2 regions of the Delftia sp. BGA-UO-ETr-SB1 genome follow, and region 2 is predicted to be linked to the other one. Evidence: riboswitches for the same ligand, from Rfam matches in the RefSeq annotation. Region 2 holds a riboswitch; the other holds the start of a gene.

Region 1 (6,364 bases), on a different contig from region 2:
GCGCGGCGCCCTGGTCACCGGGCTCAATGGCGATCCGGCCTTGCAGCGCCTGCTGCAACTGCTGGGCGTGGAGCTGGAAGGCAGCGACTGGCAGCCCGCGCTGACCACGGTGCGCAGCACGCTGGCGGCCATTGCGCCGCCGGGCCGGGGCATGGCCCACGGCGTGCTCACCGAAGAGGCCCAGGTACTGACCCTGGTCGGGCTGGACCCGCTGCGCCAGGGCGTGGCCCTGTCATCGGCCGTGGAGGCCGGGCATTCGGTGATCTTCTGCCGCCGCCAGGCCCAGGTCGCGCGCCAGGAACTGCTGCAACTGGGCGCTGCGCTGCGCGATGCGGCTGAGCCCGAGGAGGCGGCGCCCGAAGGCGAGGCACAGCCCCGCATCCGTGGCGCCATCTACATCAGTTGCCGGGGCCGCGGCGGCGGCCTGTTCGGCGGCCCCGATGCCGAGCTGCGCACCCTGCGCCACGCACTGGGCGATGTGCCATTGATCGGCTTCGTCGCCGAAGCCGAGATCATGGACGCCCGCCTGCACCGCTTCGCCGGGGTGTTGACGGTGTTCACTGCTTAGGCGCCGTACACGCCGTACACGCCGTACACACGGTACACACCGTCTGCACCTCAGACCGCGCGCGGGCGCACCGTGCCTGCGCTGCGATCCGGGTCCATGGCTGCGGCTCCCAGAAAATCGAAATCCACGGCCGGCTGCCTGCCGCTGACCAGGTCGGCCAGCGCCATGCCGGAGCCGCAGGCATGGGTCCAGCCCAGCGTGCCGTGGCCGGTGTTCAGGAACAGGTTGGCGATGGGCGAGCGTCCGATCAGCGGCACATTGCTGGGCGTGGCGGGGCGCAGGCCGCTCCAGAACTGGGCGCGCCCGGTATCGCCGGCGCCGGGGAACAGCTGCTGCACGCGCCGCACGATGGCCTCGCAGCGCACGGGGTCCAGGTTGCGGTCGTAGCCGTTGAACTCGGCCGTGCCGGCAATGCGCAGGCGGTCGCCCTGCGCGCCGGTGTAGCGCGAGAACACCAGCTTGAACTCATCGTCCGTGAGGCTGACCTGGTAGGCCTTGGCGGGGTCCAGCACCGGCAGGGTCACGGAGTAGCCCTTGGCCGGGTAGATGGGCAGGTGCAGCCCCAGCGGCTGGGCCAGCAGCGGGCTGAACGAGCCCATGGCCAGCACATAGGCGTCGCCCTGGATGCGTTCGTAGCGACCATCGGCATTGGTCACCTCCACGTGGTCGATATGGCGGCTGGCGCCCGCACCCGTGGTGCGCAGCGCCATGACGTGGTGGCCGTGGCGGAACTGCACGCCCGTGGTGGTGGCAATGCGTGCCAGCTCGCGGGTGAAGAGGTTGGCGTCGCCCGATTCATCCTCGGCCGTATAGGTGGCGCCCGCTATCTGCCCGCGCACATGGGCCAGGGCCGGCTCCAGGCGCACGGCTTCGTCGGCGTCGATCAGGCGGCGGTCGCAGCCCAGGGCCTGCATCTGCTCGGTGGGCTTGAGCGCACCCTCGAACTCGCGGGCGTTCGTGTAGAAGTGCAGGATGCCCTGCATGCGCTGCTCGTACTGGATGCCGGTGTCCGACCGCAGCTGCTGCAGGGCCTCGCGGCTGTAGGTGCCCAGGCGAACGATCTGCTGGATGTTGTGGCGCGTGCGCGCGGGCGTGCAGTTGCGCAGGAAGGACAGGCCCCAGAGCCACTGGCGCATGTCGGCGCGCAGGCGGAACAGCAGGGGGGCGTCCTGCCGGCCCAGCCAGCCCAGCAACTTCAGCGGTGCGCCGGGGTTGGCCCAGGGTTCGGCATGGCTGACCGAGATCTGCCCGCCGTTGGCAAAGCTGGTTTCGGCGCCGGGCGCAGCCTGGCGGTCGATGACGGTCACTTCATGACCGAGAGATTGCAGATAGTAGGCCGAGGCGGTGCCGATCAGGCCGGCTCCGAGAACGATGACGCGCATGACAATGCCCTTTCAAAGGCATGTGCCGGTCACGCGGAAGCTGGTAGCTATGGATTCAATAGCAAGCAGCCGGCGTCCGTCGTGACGCAGCTGCCGCTCCCCCTGTCCTTGGTACCTGAGAGATTCACCGCCGTCCATGGGAACGGGGCTTGCTCCTTCGGTGCGCCGCATATTGCGTGCGGCGGCTCTCCAGACGGCATGTTGTGTTTGCAGTACGGAACCTGAGCGTGTATGGGAGTTTGCGCCTTCGGTGAGGCTCGGCACCGTGGTGCCCGCCTGCTCTCCTGCAGGGGCGATTCTATGTAGCTTGCGCAGCCGGTTCCAGTCGTACTGGGGATACCACCAGTTACTACCTGTATGTGGTGTGGCCGATTCAGGGTATTCCCTATATCGCTCAAGCGCCTCCCTCGTAGCGCTGGCACGAGCCTTCGATTTCATGTAAAAAAACTATTGAAATAGAAAAAAACATGATTTAGCCTATCGGTATGTGTGGTGGTTTGACAGCGCATGTTCTGATCGATTGAACCTCCATGGGGTAACCATGGGTTGTATATCTGTCGGATAGGCGACTTACCGTTGCACAGGTGAAGGTCTATGGAAACTGGCCCGCCACTGGAAAAAATACAAGCACGGTGAATATGGTTCGTTGAGGGAGGAAAAAAATGATTTGCATCGCAAACCCGGCTGAAGTTGTGCCCGGCTCAATGGGCAATGGAGCAGTGCGCAAGCGCTGATGGAAATCCACCTTTTTTGATTGACGCGCAGGATCTGCGCGAAACCCTGTTACTTCCAATGTCACCGGTTGCAAGGTGAGTTGTGAGTTCTTGACTCAAATAGAACTATCCGAGGTGCGGCGATGCAAATGCGCTGGGTACAACTGATGGCCATTGCCATTGGGGAAAATATTTTCCTGTCTGATTTCCTTGAAAAAATGGGGAATATCATGCGCGTTCTTGATCGCCTGCCTGGTTCGGTGTTTTTACGAAAATGGCGTGCAGCGAGGTACTTGTTCTCGTTGCTGCTGCTTTCGTGCGCCGGTATTTCATCCACGGCACTCGCGGCGACCATCGTTTTCACGGTCACCGACAACAGCGACGCTCCAAATGCCAATGCAACGACACCAACCACCTGTGTCAGCACGCTGGGGGGTACCTTTGCTGGCGCATGTACGCTGCGAGCGGCCATTCAGGCAGCCAACTACACGCTACAAACGCTGGATCCGAGTGCCGATGTTTCCATCGTCTTTGCGCCGACACTGTCTACGTCGGTACGAACCATACAGAGCGGGACATCCAAGGATGCGGCGGGAAACCTCCATCCGTATGTCGACAATCAGACGGTTTACGTGCGCTGTGCCAACACATTCGTCAGCGGAGCCCAGTCCGGCGCCGTGACGGGAGCCACCAATGCCTGTGGTCAAACCCAGATGATCAGCGGCGGCGATACGGGCACCACCACTGGTGCCGGTGGTGCCTGGTACTGGCTCAAAGGCACCGTGCCAGCCGGCACGGGCTCATTGACCATCGATTTCGGGGGAGTCATACAAGTCCAGAACTGGGCGGACTCCGCCTGGGAAACTTTTTATCTTGGTGGGAAGAACATCACGCTCACCAATTCGCCCAACATGACCTGTGGCGAAGCGGTATTCGTCGTTGGCTCCCCGGCGAACAATGTCACCATTGATCGCGTCGGCCTGGTGAATGTGGCGCCAACCCCTGCGGGAGAGGGGACGCCGTTCAACTGCGAGCTGTACGCGGAGATTCATCAAGGCGCACAAAACGTATTCTTTACCAATAGCACGATCAATTCCGCGATATGGAATGGAAATTACGGCAATAACAAGGGCTCGGCCATTTCCGTTGCCGCAAGCAACGGTACAGGCACGGTTTCCAACATTGTTGTCGATAATTTCACTGTAACGAATCTGCCCAATCCTATCGGGGGAATGCAGCTCGAGCAGTTCTTCCAGGTCATGTCGAACATGACCGTCAACGGATTGACGATCAAAGATTCGAATATCGCACTGAGCCCGACTGGTGGAAATGCGCCCAGGGCCGTGGTGTCGGTTGATGGAACGATCAGCCTGGCCAATGGAATTGGTCTGGCCGTGACGGGTAATACCTTCTCGCTGCCTATCGCCGCCTATACCGGGTCATCGCCAACGCATGTGTCGGCACCAACGGTGAATACGGCAGCCTCAGGCACGACGCAGGTAGTGACGGTGACCGATAACAACTTCACTGGCGGCGGGGACGGGGTGAATATCGGTGGTACGGGTACGGCACCAGGATTGATTGGCAACAACAAGATGACAAGCCAGTCGAGAAGTGCCATTCGTATCACTACGCGTGATTTCTTCAAGATTTCTCAGAACACGCTGTTTTCCGTGCCTGTGGCTGCAAAATCAGGCATCATTTTGCTGACGACGGGCAATGGACAAACCGGATGGACCCCCACCCTTGGCGTTGGCGCCAGTGACACCGCCGCCTGCACCTGGACATTCAATATCACGGCAAATGCCAATGCGAGCGAGCCGGCACCGTATACGGTGGAAGCCTTTTGGTCGCCGACCGGCGCGGGCGTCAACGATGCGCAGGTCTATCTGGGCTCCGAAACCATGGCCGGAGCCTCGGGAACGCTGACCGTTCCTTCGTATCTCAGCGGCCAGGTGCGAGTCACAGTGACGGACAGCAATTCCGGCGGAGCCCAGACCTCGCAGCTTTCAACGGCTGCAAGCGTCACCGGTTTTCCCTGTGCCTTGAAATCCGGCGTTCTGGCGACGACCAACAATCAACCTGTCGGCAGCAGCGACTTGCTGGAGGTCTACATTGTTGACGGCCAAGGCAATGCCTGGACAGGGGGCAGTGACACCGTCACCTTCGCAGCGCCGCCTGCAGGTGTCACGTTCAATGGCGGCTCCGCCGCAGTCAGCTGCACGACCAACTCCAGCGGAAAGTGCGCGTCTCCCATCAATGCCAGCAGCAGTGTCGCCGGAACATTCACCACACCCGTGACCTTGTCGTCGTCAGTCGCTGGTGCCACGTTCTCCAATCTTCCATTGGGTGGAAGTCCGGTATCTGGCGCAGTGACCTATCAGCCTTCGCCGGTTGCTTACAGCTTCACCGGGCTGCCGGCCAGCACGAGCGGGTCTGAAATCGCCGCGAGTCCGCCATCGATTGCGGCCAACGGCGTCTCCACCAGCACCTTGGCCGTGCAGTTGAAGGATGCTTTAGGCAACCTTGTCACCACCTGTACCGATACGGTGGCCTTCACCCTCAATGCGGGGACGCAAGGCGTTCCTGCCGTCAGCGTCACGGGCTGCAGTGCCGGCATGTACACGGGGACGGTGACATCGCCGGTGCTGGTCGGCAGCGGCACCTTCGGGTTCACCATCAACGGGTCTGCGGCTGTTGCCACCGCAACGGTCTCCTATGTGGCCGCAACGCCGAGCACGAGTGCATCGACGATAGTCGCCACACCGACATCGATCGTGGCCAACGGCAGCTCCACCAGCGTGCTGCGCGTGCAACTGGTCGATGCCAGCAGCAATCCGATCAACACCTGCACGAACACGGTGGCATTCACCCTGAACGGCGGAACGCAGGGAACGCCGAGTGTGGGCGCGGCCTCATGTACCGCCGGCATCTATACGGGCACCGTCACATCGCCCACGGCGGTCGGCAGCGGGATCTTCGGATTCACCATCAACGGCTCTGCCGCAGTTGCTACGGCTTCAGTGAGCTACACGGCGGGTCCGCCAAGTACCAGCGCCTCGACCATCGTTGCGAGTCCGACCTCGATCATTGCCAATGGCACCGCAACCAGCACATTGACGGCGCAGCTCAAGGATGCGTCAGGCAATTCGATTGCAACCTGTGCCAATACGGTGGCCTTCACGCTGAACAGCGGAACACAGGGCTCGCCTGCGGTCGGCGCGGGGGCGTGCAGCGCAGGGGTGTACACGGCAACCGTCACGGCACCTACCGCAGTCGGCAGTGGCACCTTTGGTTTCACCATCAATGGCTCGGCCGCCACGGCTACGGCTGTGGTGAACTACACGGCCGGCCCGCCCAGCAATGGCACGAATGGAAACCTGATCAGTGCCAGTCCGCTCAGCGTTGTCGCAGACAACACTGCCACGAGCTCGATCAGCGTGACCCTGCGCGATGCCAATGGCAATCCCGCCACGGATACGGTGGCGCACACGATTGTCTTCACCAAAACGGGCGTGGGCACGACCACGCCGACCGCACCCACGTGCACGATCGCGGCCAATGCCAATCCGGCCACCTGCTCCGTGACGGTGAAATCGGCCACGGTTGGCACCGCAAGTTTCACGGCAACGGACAACGGAACGGCCGTGAGCAATGGCGGTCCGGTATCGGTCAACTTCATTGCCGGGCCGCCCAGCAAT
Region 2 (6,364 bases):
GCCCTGCGCAGTGAGCGGATGCAGGCCCTGTCACGCGCCCAGGCTGCCGAGCGCGAGCTGGAGTCCAAGGTCCTGCAGCGCACCGCACAACTGCAAACGGCCCAGCAGGCCTTGCAGACGGCCTTGCACAGCGAGCGGGAGATGCGGCTGGAGCAGCGCCAGTTCTTCAACATGATCAACCACGAGTTCCGCACCCCGCTCACCATCGTGGACGGCGCCGCGACCGAGCTGCAGACGTTCCCGACGACGGACGCGGACTCCCTCATCGAGCAGGCGTCGCAAATACGCAGGGCTTCGCGCCGGCTGATGACCCTGGTGGACACCTGCCTGATCAACGACCGGCTGGACGCGGGCGCGTTCCGGCTGCAACTGGAGCAGACGCCATTGGATGAACTCCTGGAGGAGTCTGCAGAGCTCGTCGGCTGGTCCCGGCGGCATCGCCTGAAACTGGATCTGGAACACGGCCCGCAGCAATGGCAATGCGACCCTGTCCTGGTGCGCATCGCCATCTCCAACCTTGTCGGCAACGCCATCAAATATGCCAAGGCGGGCGACATCACCCTGGCCGCCCGCTGCGATGCGTCCGGTGACCTGCTGATTTCCGTCAGCGACCAGGGACCGGGCCTTGCGCCCGAAGCGGCAGGACAGGTTTTCGAGCCCTATGAGCGCGCAAGCGCCACCCGGCACGTCAACGGGCATGGTCTGGGCCTGTCCGTGGTGAGGCGTATCGCCAGGCTGCACGCAGGCGACGCGTTCTTCCAGCCGGCTGCCGGAGGCGGGGCCTGCTTTGTCATCCGGCTGGGCCGGTTCCTGCCCGGCACGGCAGATGCCCGCCAGGAACGTCCGCCAGCGGCAAGGCCGGCCGCCGTGCCGCCGGGCATGCCCGCCTGACGCGGGCAAGGCCGGGGCCTTCGCCGCTGAAGCAGGGCGTGCTCGCGGCGCTCATGGGGCCGCCGCTGCACGGGCCGTCCCGCCCTGCACCACCAGCAGCACGCCACCCAGGATCAAGGCCACGCCGGCCAGGCGCGTCGCATTGACCGGCCGTGCACCCAGGCCCATCAGGCCAAAGTGGTCCACCAGCACCGAGACCACGATCTGCCCCGCCACCACACAGACCAGGAATCCGCCTGCGCCCAGCCTGGGCGTGACGGCGGCCGCGCTGGCCACATAGATGGCCCCCAGCACACCGCCTATCCATAGCCACCATGGCCCCGCTGCCGCCTGGGCCATGGCCGGAGCGGGCGCGCGCAGCACCCACAGTGCAGGCACCACGACCATGACGCTCACGGCCAGCGAGACCAGCGCGCCCCACAGCGGGTGGCCCAGCAGGCGGCCCACCAGGGCATTGCTGGCGGCCTGGAATGGCAGGATGGCCCCCGCCAGCAGCGCCAGGGCCACGGGAGCAAGGGCGGTGAATGTGCTTTTACCTGTCATGCGGCAAGACCTTTCTTCTTCTGTCAATCGATGCCTGCATGCTCTCGCATCCAGCTTGTTGATGGAAATCGTTTGTGTGCACGGTCTATATTCATGGCATGGATGAACTGCGCCGGATCGACCTCAACCTGCTGCTGGCCCTGCACGCCCTGCTGGCCGAAAAACATGTGACGCGCGCGGCCCTGCGCCTGCACAAGAGCCAGCCGGCCATGAGCCATTCGCTGGCGCAGTTGCGCGAGCATCTGGGCGACCCGTTGCTGGTGCGGCGCGGTGGCCGCATGGCGCTGACGGCACGCGCGCAAGGCCTGGTGCAACCGCTGGCGGATGCGCTGGGCAGCCTCAACGGCTTGCTGGCACAGGCGGAGTTCGACCCGGCCCACGCACGCGGACGGCTGCGGCTGGCACTGTCGGACTACGCATCGCGCATCGTGCTGCCGCCGCTGATGCGGCATCTGCGCCAGCACGCACCCGGGCTGGACCTGGCCATCAGCCAGTCCACGCGCGAGGTGATGCTGGCCCAGCTGGCCGATGGCGAACTGGACCTGGCACTGGGGCCCTTCCCCGACGCACCCGACCTGCCCGAAGGCATCGAGGTGCAGGATCTGTTCCAGGAACAATTCGTGAGCGTGGCCGACCAGGCCGTGCTGCCGGCACGCGGCGGGCTGTCACTGCAGGACTGGCTGCAGCGCCCGCACGTCATGCTGGCCATGCGGCCCGACGCCAGCGAGGAAATCGAGAAGGCGCTGGCCGCCCAAGGCCTGAGCCGCCGCGTGGTGCTGGCCCTGCCCCACTGGAGCGCGGCGCTGGAGGTGCTGGCAGGCACCGACCTCGTGCTGACCGTGGGCAGCCGCGCCATTGGCGACCTGCGCCGCCACAAAACGCTGCGCCGCTTCACGCCACCGCTGAAGCTGCCCCGGTTCGCCTACCAGCAGGCCTGGCATGTGCGCAAGCAGGGGGATGCCATGCACCGGTGGCTGCGCAACTCGATGGCGCAGTGCTGCACTGCGCAGGGGCAAACACAGAAGTAAGTGCAGGCCGCAGCCTCAGGCCGCCACCACCACCCTCAGCAACTGCTTCTGTATCTTCCCGCTGGCCGTCTTGGGCAGGGCCTCGCGGAAGTGGTAGCGGCGCGGGCGCTTGTAGGCGGCCAGGCGGTCGCCGTGGACCAGGAAGGCGTCCAGCGCCTCGGCCGTGGGCGTGGCGCCAGGCTTGGCGACCACGTGGGCGGCGACGATCTGGCCCCAGCGCTCATCATCCTCGCCGATGACGGCGACTTCGAGCACGTCGGCATGCTCGACCAGCGCGTCTTCCACTTCGCGCGGATAGACGTTCTCGGCACCCGAATTGATCATGTAGTCGATGCGGTCGCGGATCCAGAGATAGCCGTCGTCGTCGATGTGGCCCAGGTCGCCCGTGTGGTACCAGCCGTGCGCCAGGGCGCGGGTGTTGGCGTCGGGGCGGTTGAGGTAGCCGGCCATCATGCAGGGGCCGCGCACCAGGATCTCGCCCACCTCGCCTGGCAGGCAGGCCTCGGCCGGATCGGTGGGGGCGTTGTCTTCGCGCAGGCGCGCCACGATGAGGTCATGGCCCATGGAAGGCAGCCCGGCCGAGCCCGCGTGCGAGAGTTGCTCGCGCGGCAGGAGGATGGACATGCAGGGCCCCATCTCGGTGGTGCCGTAGACCTGGACCAGGTCGCTGCCGACCTTGCGCGTCCATTCGCGGATCAGGTGGGGAGCCATGGAGGCGCCGCCGTACTCCACCAGCCGCAGCGCGGGCGCCTGCTCAGGCGAGGCGATGGGGTCGGCCAGCAGCATGGTGACCATGGTGGGCGCCGCGAAGAAGAAGCTCACGCGCTCTTCGCGGATCAGGCGCCAGGCCTCGGTCACGTCAAAGCGGCGCAGCAGCACCTGGGTGGCCCCGGCCTGCAGGCGCGGCAAAAAGCTGGTGTGCAGCTCGGCCGTGTGGTTGAGCGGCGCCATGGCCAGGCCCACGTCGTCGCGCGTGAATTGCATGGTCTGGTGCATGAGGGCGTTGTGCGCCAGCTTGCTGCGGTGCGTATGCAGCACGCCCTTGGGCCGGCCCGTGGTGCCGCTGGTGTACATGAGGATGCAGGGGTCGCTCTCGCGCACATGGGCCTGGGGCGGCGCGCTGCTGCGGCCCCTGGCCAGTGCGGACAGGCGCTGCGTGGCCCAGACCGGCAGCGGGTCGGCCGGGGCATCGTCGGCAAAGATCCAGTGCTCGGTGCCTGCGCCAGTGCCACCCCCGCCTTCGGCCTTGAGCAGGGCCTGGGCGCGTGCGGCCACCTCGCCGCCCTCGTGCTCGAACACCAGGGCGCGCGCAGCACCGTCCTTGAGGATGAAGGCCAGCTCCTGCGCCGCCAGCCGGTAGTTGATGGGGTTGAAGATGGCGCCCAGGCGCGCGGCCGCCAGCATGGTGAAGACAAAGGCCGGCGTGTTGTAGAGAAAGGCCGCGACCACGTCGCCATGGCCTATGCCCAGCTCGGCCAGGCCGTGGGCGTGGCGGTTGACTTCGGCATCGAGCTGGGCGTAGGTCCAGGCGCGGCGCTCGCCGCCCTCCCAAGCGACCAGGGCTTCCTTGTTCGGCAGGTAACGTGCCGGCCAGGCCAATGTGTCTCCCAGCGTCTGCTGCATGTGCGCTTCTTCCTTCTCGCTCACGAGATTTCATATATCGATGCATCTCAATGTAGGAGATTTTTTAGACAGTTATGCAATTTGCAAATGCATCCATGCAGGCAAGCGCATGGAGTAGCGGCCGGCCCGCGGAAATCCCGAAGCCGCGCGGACGCTGGCCGCAGCTAGAATGCGCCGGTCAGGAGAGAGTGCCCGCCCGGCCGCAATGGTCACAGGCAGCGGCACCGCCGAAGGCGCAGGGTTCGTCCCGAACGCTCAGGCAAAAGGACTGGCACCGCCTGCCGCCACGGCCGCAGGCGTTCCTAGCTGGAGAGAGATGCAGGGCACGGCGGTGTGCCCCATCCACCGAAGGAGCAAGCCCCACGCATGGAAGGTGCGGGTGAATCTCTCAGGTAAAGCGGACAGCAGGGCAGGACATCCCGGGATTCCGGGATGGCGTTGTGCCTTGCCCCTTGCCGAAAAGAGAGTCCCTCCTTGACCGCTGCCTCCACCACCGATCTGCTCAAGACCCCGCTGTTCGACCTGCACCAGGAACTGGGCGCGCGCATGGTGCCGTTTGCCGGCTACTCCATGCCCGTGCAATACCCGCAGGGGCTGATGGCCGAGCACCTACACACGCGCGAGGCGGCAGGCCTGTTCGATGTCTCGCACATGGGCCAGATCAGCCTGCGCGGCCCGGATGCCGGCGCGGCGCTGGAATCGCTGCTGCCCATGGACGTGCTGGGCCTGGGCGAACACCGCCAGCGCTACGGCCTGCTGCTCAACGACGCGGGCGGCATTCTGGACGACCTGATGTTCGTGCGCCGCGAGGACGACCTGTTCCTGATCGTCAACGGCGCCTGCAAGCATGAAGACCTGGCGCACATAGAGGCCCGCATCGGCCAGCGCTGTGAAATCGAGCCCCAGTTCGACCGGGGCCTGCTGGCGCTGCAGGGCCCGCAGGCAGCAGCCGCCATGGAGCGCCTGCTGCCCGACACGGCCGGGCTGGTGTTCATGACGGGCGGCTACTTCGACTGGGAAGGCGCCGAGCTGTACATCACGCGCAGCGGCTATACCGGCGAGGACGGCTTCGAGATCTCCTTGCCCGCCAGCCACGCCGAGGCCTTTGCCCGTGCCCTGCTGGCCCAGCCCGAAGTCAGGCCCGTGGGCCTGGGCGCGCGCAATTCGCTGCGCCTGGAAGCCGGCCTGTGCCTGTACGGCAACGATCTGGACACGACCACCACCCCGGCCGAGGCCGCCCTGAACTGGGCCGTGCAGAAGATCCGCCGCATCGGTGGCGAGCGCGAAGGCGGCTTTCCCGGCGCGGCCACCGTGCTGGCCCAGCTGCAGTCGCCCGAGCTGCTCACGCGCAAGCGCGTGGGCCTGGTGGCCCTGGAGCGCGTACCCGTGCGCGAAGGCACGGAGCTGCTGGACGCCAGCGGCCGCAAGGTCGGCCAGGTCACCAGCGGCCTGCTGTCGCCCACCCTGAACCAGCCCGTGGCACTGGCCTATGTGGAGCCGGGCAGCGCCGCCATCGGCACCACGCTGCAGGCCATGGTGCGCGGCAAGGCCGTGCCCATGCAGGTGCAGGCCACGCCCTTCGTGGCGCCCCGCTATCACCGCGGTTGAGGACAGCCTGCGCGCTTGGCGTGGAACGAGTTCGGCGGATTCGTTTTTCCTGCCATCGCATGCCGCTACAGTGCGCACTGACCTTTCTCAAACCGCCTTTCACAGGTTTCTTTTCAGTTTCTATCGGAGCAAGCCATGAGCATCCAGTATTCCAAGGACCACGAATGGATCAACGCCGCCAACCCTGACGCGGCCATCGTCGGCATCACCCTCCACGCGCAGGATGCGCTGGGCGACGTGGTGTTCGTCGATCTGCCCGCCGTGGGCACCAGCTTCAACCAGGGCGATGTGGCCGGCGTGGTCGAGTCCGTCAAGGCCGCCGCCGATGTCTACATGCCCGTCAGCGGCGAGATCGTCGAAGTCAACGAAGCCCTGCGCGACGACCCCTCCCTGGCCAACAGCGACCCGCTGGGCGAAGGCTGGTTCTTCAAGGTCAAGCTCAGCGACGCAGGCCAGCTGGCCGCGCTGCTCGACGAAGCCGCCTACACGGCCTTCGCACAGAGCAACTGACGCCACTTTCCGGCCAGGACGGGCGCCAGGGCCCGCCCTGGCGCTTTTCAGCTTTTGAGACAGGTCCCTCCATGCTGATGTCCTCCACCCAGCCCCTTGCCGCCCTCGAGAACGCCACCGAATTCGTGGCCCGCCATATCGGCATTGCGCCCGAAAACGAG

What was found. Region 2 has a riboswitch for glycine ahead of gcvT (glycine cleavage system aminomethyltransferase GcvT). Riboswitches for the same ligand answer to the same signal wherever they lie in the genome.
Region 1: linked by a shared signal. The riboswitch ahead of AC57B5_RS00390 (D-amino acid dehydrogenase) and the one ahead of gcvT (glycine cleavage system aminomethyltransferase GcvT) in region 2 are both predicted to bind glycine.

Annotation. Positions count from the first base shown of each region.
Region 1 is NZ_JCAQOW010000002.1:34,385-40,748, forward strand. Features, by position in the region: gene AC57B5_RS00385 (FIST signal transduction protein) at 1-568, shown strand, start outside; gene AC57B5_RS00390 (D-amino acid dehydrogenase) at 619-1,950, opposite strand; glycine riboswitch at 2,043-2,153, opposite strand; partial or broken gene AC57B5_RS00395 (invasin domain 3-containing protein) at 2,813-6,364, shown strand, end outside.
Region 2 is NZ_JCAQOW010000004.1:1,870,492-1,876,855, forward strand. Features, by position in the region: gene AC57B5_RS09240 (sensor histidine kinase) at 1-891, shown strand, start outside; gene AC57B5_RS09245 (DMT family transporter) at 943-1,434, opposite strand; gene AC57B5_RS09250 (LysR family transcriptional regulator) at 1,533-2,462, shown strand; gene AC57B5_RS09255 (fatty acid--CoA ligase) at 2,478-4,085, opposite strand; glycine riboswitch at 4,255-4,366, shown strand; glycine riboswitch at 4,382-4,500, shown strand; gene gcvT (glycine cleavage system aminomethyltransferase GcvT) at 4,560-5,693, shown strand; gene gcvH (glycine cleavage system protein GcvH) at 5,829-6,203, shown strand; gene gcvP (aminomethyl-transferring glycine dehydrogenase) at 6,275-6,364, shown strand, end outside.